2 regions of the Streptomyces sp. NPDC037410 genome follow, and region 1 is predicted to be linked to the other one. Evidence: riboswitches for the same ligand, from Rfam matches in the RefSeq annotation. Region 1 holds a riboswitch; the other holds the start of a gene.
What was found. A riboswitch is a leader RNA that binds a small molecule or an ion and turns the genes downstream of it on or off. The one in region 1 is predicted to bind cyclic di-AMP.
Positions count from the first base shown of each region.

Region 1 (5,827 bases):
GACGCATGGACCACGTCCCCGGGGACACCTCCCCGGACCCCGCCCTCACCGCCGTCCTGCCGGACGTCGCCCCGCAGCTGCGGGCCCTGCGCCGCCGCCGGGGGCTCACCCTGGAGGCCGCCGCCCAGCGGGCCGGTCTCTCTCCGGCCCACCTCTCGCGCCTGGAGACGGGGAACCGGCAGCCCTCGCTGCCGATGCTGCTGGCCCTGTCCCGTATCTACGGTACGACGGTCTCCGAGCTCCTGGGCGAGACGCCCCCCGAGCGCGACCCCGTCGTCCGGGCCGACCGCTCCGAGCCCGTCGAGGCCGACGGCTGGATCTACCGCCAGGCGGGCGGCGCCGGTCGCGCCCTCCAGTGCCTGCGGGTGCACGTGCCCTACGCCACCCGGGCCGACATCGTGCGGGTCCACCCCGGCGAGGAGTGGATCCACGTCCTGGAGGGCCGGGTCCGGCTCGCGCTCGGCGACGCCGTCCATGTCCTCGATCCCGGGGACAGCGCGCACTTCGACTCGCTGACCCCGCACCGGATCGGCGCCGCCACGTCCGGCGGGGCCGAGCTGCTCTTCGTCCACACGCTGATGCAGAGCCCCGCCGCCGACCTGTGCCTCGGCGACGGGACCCCGCATCGGCGCTGACGTCCAGAAAGGACCGACATGTCCGAGAAGTCAGTACGACCGGTCACCGGCGAGGAGCGCGGTGAAGGCAAGTTCCCCAAGGGGCTCGTGCTCCGTCTCTTCGCCTATCTGATCGCGGGCCACCTCTTCGCCGGCTTCCTCTACCTGCTCTTCACGCTCGGCGCGCAGGGCCAGTAGGGCGTACGGGGGCAGGCGTCACGCCTCCGTGAGCAGGCGCTCCCGCAGCCGCTCGCGGGTCTCCGGGGCCAGCTTCAGGCCCTCCGCGAAGTAGGCGTCCACCGAGCCCCAGGTCGTCTCGATCGTCTCGAACGCGGCCCGCAGATACTCCACCCGCGCGTCGAACAGCGGGCTCAGCAGCTCCATCACCTCGGGCGACATCGCGTCCGGGGAGGTGGAGCTGCGGCGCACCTTGTAGCGGCGGTGCGGGGCGTTCGACTTCACGTAGTCGGCCTCGATCGCCTCCCGCTCGACCCCGACCGCGAGCAGGGTGATCGCGATGGCGACCCCGGCCCGGTCCTTGCCGGCCGCGCAGTGCAGGAGGGCCGGGACACTCTCCTCCGCCATGGCGTGCAGGAGCCGGCTGTGCTCCTCGGTCCGCTCCAGCACGTTCTTCCGGTACGAGCGGGACATCCGGGCGGCCGCCTTGCCGTCGCCGAGGACCTCGCGCAGCTGCGCGATCTCGCCGTCGCGCACCAGCTTCCAGAACTCCTTGCCGTCGGCAGGGTCGTTGAGGGGTATGTTCACGTTCTGCACGCCGGGCAGCTCGACGTCGGGGCCCTCGATCCTCCGGTCCGACTCGTTGCGGAAGTCGAAGACGGTGTGCAGGCCGAGCGAGGCGAGGAAGGCGGCGTCGTCCTCCGTCGCGTGGGCGAGGTGGCCGCTGCGGAAGAGGCGCCCGGGGCGGACGGCGCGCCCGTCCGTCGTCGGCAGGCCGCCCACGTCCCGGAAGTTGCGGACCTCCGCCAGCTCGGGCTCGTCGGATTCGGCGGGCGGGACCTGCGGCAGCTGCTGGGTCACGGCTGCTCCTGTTCTGTAGATCGGTTCCTGTGTCCGGTGGATCGGTTCCTGGGGCAATCATCTCGGGTGGGGGCCCGGAGGCGCACCCCCTCGGACGGGAATGGGCGATCTGTCCGTATTGAGAGCTAAGAGGTAACCCGCCCTGGTTGCAGGGGAGATGAGGATTCGCGCGTGAGCAGCGTCATAACCGTGACGGACCGTGCCTGATCGTCTTTTCCAAATACCCCCCGGGAAAAGGAGATCGAGGGGCCGCCGTCGACGGAGGGTGACCGGAATTCCGCCCGGAAATCAAGAAATCCCGGAGTGCGTGAAAACCGTGGCTTGTTCACGCCGACCCCACTCGTCTAGCGTCGCGCTCACTCCGGACGGACCGCCGAATCCTGCCACCGACCGGAATCCGCACTCACCGGTAGAAGGCAGGAGCGGGGGAACCAGGTAAGTCGCCGATCCCTCGAAAGGACGGCTCGGGGTGAAGTCGCGTACTGCACGCGGCCGGACATCTCCAGTCCGAACCCGACAGCTCACCTCGCAGGCGCCGGAGAGGAATTCGCCATGCCCGCGAAGGGTAAGCACCGCCGCACCAAGTCCAACCGCCTGACCCGTGGCCTCGCCGCCGCCGGCACCGGCGGCGCCGTCGTCGCCCTCCCGCTCCTCGGAGCCACCGGCGCCCACGCCGCCACCCCGGCCGCCGCTCCCGCGCAGGCCGTCGCCCAGGTGAAGGCCGCCGCCGTCGAGGCCGCGCCCGCCACCGCGAAGGCCGCGCCGAAGACGTACTCCGTCGTCCGCGGCGACTACCTGTCGAAGATCGCCGCCGAGCACCACCTGGCGGGCGGCTGGCAGAAGCTCTACAAGGACAACCGCCAGGTCGTCGGCGGGAACCCCTCGCTGATCCTGCCCGGCATGAAGCTCACCCTCGGTGCGAAGAGCACCGCCGGGGCCGCGCACCACGACTGGCAGTCCTCCGGCAAGAACGGCGACACCCAGCGCGCCTCGCGCAGCAGCGAGCGCACCTCGGCCCCGGCCGCCCCCGCGCCCGCCGCGCCGTCCGCCGCGCCGTCCTCGTCGGCCGCGCCGAGCTCCTCCGGCTGGGTCGCCCCGATCGCCGGTGCCGGCATGTCGACCCCGTACCACCAGGCCGGCTCCATGTGGTCCTCCGGCTACCACACCGGTGTCGACTTCATCGCCTCCACCGGCACCCCCGTCCACGCGGTCGGCCCCGGCACCGTCTACTCCGCCGGCGACGGCGGCGCGTACGGCAACCAGGTCGTCATCCAGCACGCCGACGGCACCTTCTCGCAGTACGCCCACCTGTCCTCGATCTCCGTCTCCGCCGGCCAGGCCGTCACCGGCGGCCAGGAGATCGGCCTCTCCGGCGCGACCGGCAACGTGACCGGCCCGCACCTGCACTTCGAGATGCGCACCGGGCCGGAGTACGGCTCCGACATCGACCCGCTGGCGGCCCTGCGCCAGCACGGCGTGAGCATCTGACGACACGTCACCCCCCGGATGCCCGGCACACCCGTGCCGGGCATCCGGCGTATTCCGGTTTGGCGGAATCTTTATCGGTGGCATATGTCACCCTGCGTCAACCCTTCCTTACGGTCGCGTAGGTCCCATCCCAAAGGGAAGGATGTGCTCCCGTGGCAGACGATTCGAGATCAACAGACAAGAACGCATTCGGGTCGTACGCGGCGATCGGTGACAGCTTCACCGAGGGCGTCGGAGACCCCGGGCCCGACGGGACGTACGTCGGCTGGGCGGACCGCTTCGCGGTGCTGCTCGCCGACCAGCTGCCGGAGCACGACGGCTTCCGGTACGCCAATCTCGCCGTACGGGGGCGCCTTCTCGACCAGATCGTGGCGGAACAGGTCCCGCGGGCGAAGGAACTCGCCCCCGACCTGGTGACCTTCTGCGCGGGCGGCAACGACATCATCCGCCCCGGGACGGACCCCGACGACGTGGCCGAGCGCTTCGAGCGCGCCGTCGCCGACCTGAGCTCCGCCGTCGGCACCGTCATGGTGACCACCGGCTTCGACACCCGCGACGTGACCCTGCTCAAGCACCTGCGCGGCAAGATCGCCACGTACAACGGGCACGTCCGGGCCATCGCGGACCGCTACGGCTGCCCGGTCCTCGACCTGTGGTCGCTGAAGTCCGTCCAGGACCGGCGCGCCTGGGACGACGACCGGCTGCACCTCTCGCCCGAGGGACACACCCGCGTCGCCCTGCGCGCCGCCCAGGTCCTCGGCATGCCCGTGCCCGCCGACCCGGACCAGCCCTGGCCGCCGGTCCCGCCGCGCGGCACCCTCGAGGTCCGCAAGGACGACATCCACTGGGCCAGGGAGTACCTGGTGCCGTGGATCGGGCGCCGGCTCCGCGGCGAGAGCTCGGGCGACCACGTCGAGGCGAAGCGCCCCGACCTCATGCCCCTGTAGTCGGCGGTGCGGCGGCGGGGATCCGCTCCAGGACCCCACCGGCGAACACGTCGTACAGCGGCAGCGTCTCCAGGTGGACGTAGCCGATGTGGCAGTCGCAGACGGCGAGGGGGCAGGCGCGGGGCCGCAGTGCGGCGCGGTACGAGCCGTCGTACAGGTTCCCGAGCTCGGCCTTGACGAAGTGGCAGCGCCGCACCGTCCCCTCGCCGTCCACCGAGACCACCGACGCGCCGGTGCGGCAGGGCAGCCCCGCCGAGCGGTGCGGATGCCGGCTGTACGGGAAGAGCGGATCGAGCTCCGTCCAGCCCTCGGCCTCCGCGTCGGTGTACGTGCGGCCCTCCGCGGCGTTCACCCAGAGGTAGACGTGCGGCGGCAGCGCGGCCCGCAGCCGGGCGGCGTCCTCCCGGTGCTCGGGCAGGCCGACCACCCCGACGCTGAAACGGATCCCCCGACCGGCCAGCTCGTGGGCCTTCGCGAGGAAGCGCTCGTACGGAGTCTGCCCCGGGTGGTACGTGCACCAGAGGGCCACGCTGTCGGGGTCCGCCTCCGCCAGCCACTCCGTGCGGCAGCTCAGATTCGTCTGGATCGCCACCCGCTCCACGTGCGGCAGCCGGGACAGCTCCACCAGCGCCCGCCGGTACCAGGAGCGCACGAGCCCCTCGCCCCACGGGGTGAAAAGGATCCGCAACCGGTCCCCGGTCTGCCCGGCGGCCCAGCCGGTGAACCGTTCGAGCGCCGCCCGGTCCGCGCGCAGCTGCTCCCGGCTGTCCCGGCGCTTGGCGAAGGGGCAGTACGGGCAGTCGAAGTCGCAGGAGGACAGCGGGCCCCGGTACAGCAGGGTGAGATCCACGGCCGCCGCCTACTTCGCCTCGTACGCGGCCATCGCGGCCCGCACGGCGGGGGAGAAGAGCTCGGGCCCGAGCCCGTCGGAGTGGGCGAGCCCCTCGGGCGACAGCCGCAGCAGCCCCGCCGGGGCGTCCGCGATCCAGCCGTACTCCTCGAAACGGGCGAGCTCCGGGCCGAAGTCCGCGAACGGCGACGACCCGAACCGCTCCTCGTACCCGGCGACCGGCATGCCCTCGGCCTGGAGCAGCGACTGGAGGAGATGACGGCGACGCGCCTCGTCCCCGTCCACCGCCCGGCCCACCTCGGCACGGGAGAAGTCCTCGGTCTCCGTGTACGCGTCGATGATCGAGCGGATCTCCCGCATGTCGACGGCGTAGTCGAAGGAGTAGTGCAGGTCAGAGGTGTACGAGCGGGCACCGCAGCCCAGGCCGATCATGCCGTCCGTCTGGCAGGCGTAGTCGTCCGGACCGGCCGGACCCGCGTCCGCCCGGCGGAACATCCGCATCGACACCTGCTCGTAGCCGTGCGCGAGGAGATGGTCCCGGCCGTACCGGTACAGCCGCAGCCGCCGCTCGTCCCACTCCCGGTCGGCGGCCACCGGGTCCTGGATCCGGCCCAGACCGGTCAGCGGGCGCACGTACAGCGGATAGAGGTACAGCTCCTCCGGCCGCCACGCCAGGGCCGCGTCGAGCGAGAACCGCCAGGACCGCTCCGTCTGCCCGTCGATGCCGTAGATCAGGTCGATGTTCAGCACGGGCACGCCCGTGTCCCGGATCCGGCCGAGCGCCGCCTCGACGTCCGCGCGGCGCTGCGGCCGGACCGCCGCCCGCGCCTCGGCCTCCACGAAGCTCTGCACGCCGATGCTGAGCCGCGTCGCGCCCCGGTCCGCGAGGA
Region 1 covers NZ_JBVJWR010000012.1:231,218-237,044, reverse strand. Annotated here, with positions in the region: gene ACZ7HT_RS21785 (helix-turn-helix domain-containing protein) at 6-635, shown strand; gene ACZ7HT_RS21780 (DUF6126 family protein) at 654-812, shown strand; gene ACZ7HT_RS21775 (tyrosine-protein phosphatase) at 831-1,652, opposite strand; cyclic di-AMP (ydaO/yuaA leader) riboswitch at 2,047-2,202, shown strand; gene ACZ7HT_RS21770 (M23 family metallopeptidase) at 2,205-3,140, shown strand; gene ACZ7HT_RS21765 (SGNH/GDSL hydrolase family protein) at 3,293-4,087, shown strand; gene ACZ7HT_RS21760 (STM4011 family radical SAM protein) at 4,074-4,937, opposite strand; gene ACZ7HT_RS21755 (STM4012 family radical SAM protein) at 4,947-5,827, opposite strand, start outside.

Region 2 (5,827 bases), on a different contig from region 1:
TCACTACGCCCCCGAGGAGACCCCGCAGGCCCTCGCCGAGGCCATCGAGGCCTTCCTCGGCGCCTGATCGCCGACGTCGGCTCCGGCCCTGACGCGTCTACCCTGGAGGGACGGGCAGGGGACGGGGCACTCCGTTCCTCCCCGGGCCCGAGCCGCGCACCAGCGGAAGGGCGGCGGACCATGTTCTTCAGCGATCGTACGGACGCGGGGCGCCAGCTCGCCGCCCGGCTCGACCACCTCAAGGGCCATGACGTCGTGGTCCTCGGGCTCCCGCGGGGCGGCGTGCCGGTCGCGGCGGAGGTCGCGGACGCCCTCGACGCGCCGCTCGACATCTGTCTCGTACGGAAGCTGGGTGTGCCGCACCAGCCGGAGCTCGCGATGGGTGCGCTCGGGGAGGGCGGCGTGCGGGTGCTCAACGAGCGGGTGCTGCGGGAGGCCCGGGTGAGCGAGCGCGACCTCGCCGCGGTGGAGGAGCGGGAGCACACCGAGCTCGACCAGCGCGGCCGCCGCTACCGGGGCAGCCGGCCCTCCGTGCCCCTCGACGGGCGGACGGTCGTCGTGGTCGACGACGGGCTGGCCACGGGGGCGACGGCGCTGGCGGCCTGCCGGGTGGTACGGGCCAGGGGCGCCGCCCGGATCGTGCTCGCCGTGCCGGTGGCGCCGAAGGGTTGGACGGCCCGCGTCGGCGGCGAGGCCGACGAGACCGTCAGCGTGCACGCCCCGGAGCTGTTCTTCGCGATCGGGCAGTTCTACCGGGACTTCTCGCAGACCCCGGACGCCGAGGTCATCGACTGCCTGGACCGGAACAGGGCAGCGCGGGACCCCGTCGTGCAGGACACGGACGTACGGATCCCGGTCGACGGCGTCACCCTCAGCGGGCGGCTCGCGGTGCCCGAGGGCGCGGCCGGCATCGTCCTGTTCGCCCACGGCAGCGGCAGCAGTCGCCACAGCCCGCGGAACCGGGCCGTGGCCGCCGAGCTCAACCGGGCGGGTCTCGGGACGCTGCTCTTCGACCTGCTGACCGAGTCGGAGGCGGTGGACCGGGCGCACGTCTTCGACACCCCGCTCCTGGCCGGGCGGCTCGCCGGGGCCACGGACTGGCTCGCCGGGCGGCCCGAGAGCACGGGGCTGCCGCTCGGGTACTTCGGTGCGAGCACGGGCGCGGCCGCCGCGCTGTGGGCGGCCGCCGATCCCGAGTCCCCGGTGAGTGCCGTCGTCTCGCGCGGCGGCCGGCCGGACCTGGCCGCCGACCACCTGGCCCGGGTGCGTGCCCCGACGCTCCTGGTGGTGGGCGGCGCCGACGCGATGGTCCTGGACCTCAACCGGCGGGCCCTCGCGCTGTTGCAGTGCGAGAACCGGCTCGCCGTGGTGGGCGGCGCCGGCCACCTCTTCGAGGAGCCGGGCGCCCTGGAGGAGGTGGCGGACCTCGCCACCTCCTGGTTCGCCGAGCACTTCCGGCGGGAGGGGATCAGTACGCCGAGTTGACGTTGTCGATGGAGCCGTAGCGGTCGGCCGCGTAGTTGCAGGCGGCGGTGATGTTGGCGACCGGGTCGAACAGGTCCAGCGAGGTGCCGGGCACGTGGTAGGCGAGGAAGGTCGGCTCGATGACCTGGAGCAGGCCCTTCGAGGGGGTGCCGGCGACCGCGTTGGAGTCCCAGAGGTTGATGGCCTGGGGGTTGCCGGACGACTCGCGCATGACGTTGCGGTAGATGCCGTCGTAGGAGCCGGGGATGCCGTGCTGGCCCATGATGGCCAGCGACTCACGGATCCAGCCGTCGAGGTTGTCGGCGTAGTTCGTCGCGGCGGCGGGAGCAGCCTTGACGGCGGCGGGGGCGGCGACGGCCGGAACGGCCGCGGCGGCGGAGGAGCCCGTCCCGGCGGCGACGGCAGGCGTGGCCGGCTTCGTCTTCGCCTTCGCGGGGGCGGCCTTCACGGAATCCCGACGAATCGTCAGTTCGAGACCGGGGCGAATGAGTGACGGATTGTCACCCACGACGCTCTTGTTGGCGTGGTAAAGGCTCTTCCAGCCGCCGTGAATTCCCTTCTTGTGGGCGATCAGGGAAAGCGAGTCACCGCTCACGACGGTGTACGTGTGCGCGGTGGCCGGGGTGGCGGGAGCCTTGGCCGCGACCGGAGCGGCGACGGACTGTACGGCGATCTCCGGGGCGCCGGACACGGGTGCGGCGTCGGCGACGGCCGGGGCGACGAGCGGCAGGGCGAGTGCGGCGCCACCCGTGCCGACCAGGGCGAGACGGCGGGAGATCGGGCCGCGGCGGTGACGGCGGTGCTTACCGTGAGCAGGCATGACGGTTTCCTCTCCGGCGCCTGCGGGGTGAGCTGTCGGGTTCGGACGGGAGATGTCCGGCCGCGCGCACGCGGCTGCACCCCGAGCCGTTCCGGAATCCGGACCGGCGTATTCGTGGGTCCCCCGCTCCTGCCGTCGGGTGAAAAGGGAGTTTTACCGAGCGGCGGCAGGATTGGGCGTTCCGCTCGAATGGAGGTGACCGTAGGCCAGTAATGCGACGGATAACAAGGGGAGTGGTTCTCGGGTCCCGGGAAATGGATCACGGAATTCGGGGAATTCAAGATCGATGCCGCGCGGGAGGCGTCGAACTTCCTTGCCCGGTATGGGGCGGGAGAGGGGGCGGCCGGATTGCCTGGTCGCCTGAGTGAGTCGCGTCACCCGGACCGCAATGTCCTATATGGTGCGTAATTCCGTTCGTGAGTAAATGGGGGGAAATTGCCTTGGGTGGGGCGTTCGTCGAGGGGGGATGGGGTGATGTGGGTGTGAGTGTGGGTGACACTCCGCGCGGGGGTAAAAGTCGCAAAACCGACATTTGTCTTGAACGATGGAGTCAGTCGACCCAGGAGACATCCCCATGCCGCCCTCCACCGCCCTGCTCAGCCCCGACGCCCTCGACCGCGAGGCGGCCGCCCTCTTCGAGACCGCCGCCTGGCAGCGGATCGTCACGGACTGGACCGCCGCCGAGGAGTCGCCGCCCGCGGAGGAGGGCTGGCGGAAGCTGCTGAGCGTGCCGGTCGACCGGCTCGTGGCAGATGCGCTGGCCGCCCTGCCGCCGGAGCTGCCCGCCGAGCGCCGGATCCCGGGACGGCTCGGAGCCGTACTGCCGGACCGGCTGCACACCTGGCGCCGCATCGGCCAGGCCGACCTCCGCCCCTCGGTGCACCTCGGCTACGCACGCCTCGTGCTGACGGAGTGGGGCTGGCAGAACGCCCCGTACAAGCTGCGCGACGCACGGGGCGCCCGGTGCGTCTGCGGTGCCCTCCTCGCCGCCCACCGCCTCGGCTACGGCAGCGCGGAGACCATGAACGAGGCGGCCGCCTGGATCATGACCGAGCTCCGGGCGCGCGGCTGGCGGGAGCTGATCGGGCCGTGGAACCGGGCCCCCGGCCGTACGGCCGCCGACGCGGTGGCCCTCCTCGACGCCACGGTCCGGCGCGCGGCCGAGGCCGGCTGCTGAGGTGGCGCCGGGGCCGGCCGCTGACGTGACGCCGGGGCCGGCCGCTGACGTCGCACCGGGGGCCGGGCGGGGGCGGCGCGGCCGCCGCCCGGCTCCGCGGGATCAGCCGCTGACGCTGGCGGCTCCGGTCTCGATGTGGCCGGTGTACCGGCGCGACCAGGTGCCGTCGATGTCGGCCAGGATCGTGAAGTCGTACCAGCCGTCGTTGTACGCCACCGCGTTGAAGTAGTCCTCGCGGCTGGAGTTCGCCGGCACCGTGTACGTCCACGGGCCGTCCGAGCGGTAGGCGTTCGAGCGGATCGTGAAGGTGACGGGCCCGGCCGAGGTGTTGGTCATCTTGAACCACAGGGCCGTCTTGCCCGTACCCGACTCCGGTGCGTACCGGGCGGCCACCTCGATCGCCTTGCCCGCCTTGGAGGCGTCCCCGATGAAGCGGCGCAGGAAGCGGTTGGGGCCCATCATCGAGATGTCGTACTTCCCCGAGCCCGAGCCGAGGCCGATGTTGAAGTAGTCGGTGGCCGTGTCGCCGGGGTCGACGGTGTACTGCCAGGCGGCGGTGTCCCGGTACTGGTGGGGGTGGATCGAGAAGTGCGCCGACCGCCTGGCCTCGGCCCCCTGGTTCGTCATCGAGAACCAGGCGAGGATCTTGCCCGCGGCGCCGAACTCGAAGCGGTCGAGGTTGCCGTTCACCTGGTACGGCAGGGAGCGCGCCGGGCGGGTGCCGGACTCCTGCGCGGGCAGCGCGTTGTTCTGCGGGGCCGGGTTCGGCAGCGGGCCGCAGGTCGCCTGCCCGATCACCTTCGCCGTGGAGGGAAGGCCGGCAGGCACTCCGTACACCGGGTTGGCGAAGTCGAAGACCCCGGTCAGGTCGCCGGTGACCTTCCGCCGCCAGGCGCTGATGTTGGGGCAGGTCGCCGGGGTGCCGAGCGCCGCCGTCCAGCTCTCCATGAAGCGCAGCACGGAGGTGTGGTCGAAGACCTCGGAGCTCACCCAGCCTCCGCGAGTCCACGGGGACATGACAATCATCGGGACGCGGAAGCCCAGGCCGATCGGCACGCCGTCGATGTACTCGCCCGCGGTGCCCGGAGGGGCGACCGGCGGGGGCACGTGGTCGAAGAAGCCGTCGTTCTCGTCGTAGTTGAGGAAGAGCACCGTGGAGTCGAACACCTCGGCGTCGGCGGCCAGCGCGCGGTAGACGAGGTCGACGAAGTGGGCGCCGTCGCCCGGCGGGGCGTACGGGTGCTCCGAGAAGGCCTCGCTCGCGACCACCCACGACACCTGCGGCAGGGTCCCCGCGACGACGTCGGCGCGGATCGCCGCGGCGATGTCGTCCGGCGTCGAGCCCGTCACCTTCGGGACCGAGCCCATGCCCCGGTCGTACAGCGGGTCCCCGGGCCGCGCGTCCGTGAACTTCTTGAAGTACGCGAGGCCGTTGTCGCCGTAGTTGTCCTGGGCGTTCTGGTAGACCTTCCAGCTCACCCCGGCGCGCTGCAGCGCCTCGGCGTACGACTCCCAGGTGAGGCCCGACTCGTCGCCCCCGTCCTTGCTGGACGCGTCGACCTTCCCGCTCCACAGGAAGGTGCGGTTGGGGCCCGTGGCGCTCAGCGTCGAGCAGAAGTACGCGTCGCAGATCGTGTAGTTGTCGGCGAGCGCGTAGTGGAAGGGAATGTCCCCGCGGTCGAGGTGGCCGAGCGACCGGGTGTTGCCCACGCCCGTGACCCAGTTGTCGAGGCGGCCCTTGTTCCAGGCGGCGTGCTGCGAGGTCCAGCTGTGCGGCAGGTCGCCGTTGCACTGCGCGAGGGTCTCGCCGTCGACGCCGCCGGCGGACGGGGTGTCGCTGAGCTTCCAGGGGTACTGGCGGCCGCCCCAGTTGGGCTGGTTGAACATGCCCCAGCCGCCGGGGATGTTGCCGGCGGCGCGGTCGCCGAAGCCCCGGACGCCCTTCAAGGTGCCGAAGTAGTGGTCGAAGCTGCGGTTCTCCTGCATGAGGATCACCACGTGCTTGACGTCCGCGAGGGTGCCGGTCGCGCTGCTCGCGGCGGCGGACGCCCGGAGCGGCGGCAGTGCGGCTCCCGCCATGAGCCCCGCGCCGATCCCGACGAATCCCCTGCGGCTGATGGGAATCATGCCCCGCCCTTCCTGTCACGGTGTGCCCCAGCGGCACGTCGGAGACATGATGGGGGAGGGCAGCTTAAAGGTATACAGCCGCGCGGTAATTACTGTGTGAATACGCGGAGGACCGTAGGCGCCGGGCCCTGAATTGGTTCATCGTCAGACCAATGCGTCAGACGGTGAGAACCTCCACCCCGGCTTCGGTGAGCTGCAGGGCCGTCTCCGGGGCGAGG
Region 2 covers NZ_JBVJWR010000003.1:184,385-190,211, forward strand. Annotated here, with positions in the region: gene ACZ7HT_RS06240 (alpha/beta fold hydrolase) at 1-67, shown strand, start outside; gene ACZ7HT_RS06245 (phosphoribosyltransferase family protein) at 181-1,485, shown strand; gene ACZ7HT_RS06250 (LysM peptidoglycan-binding domain-containing protein) at 1,469-2,305, opposite strand; cyclic di-AMP (ydaO/yuaA leader) riboswitch at 2,308-2,466, opposite strand; gene ACZ7HT_RS06255 (DUF6197 family protein) at 2,880-3,482, shown strand; gene ACZ7HT_RS06260 (phosphocholine-specific phospholipase C) at 3,585-5,609, opposite strand; gene ACZ7HT_RS06265 (DeoR/GlpR family DNA-binding transcription regulator) at 5,767-5,827, opposite strand, start outside.
Region 2: it holds a riboswitch for cyclic di-AMP, as region 1 does, so the genes downstream of both, ACZ7HT_RS06250 (LysM peptidoglycan-binding domain-containing protein) here and ACZ7HT_RS21770 (M23 family metallopeptidase) in region 1, are expected to answer to the same signal.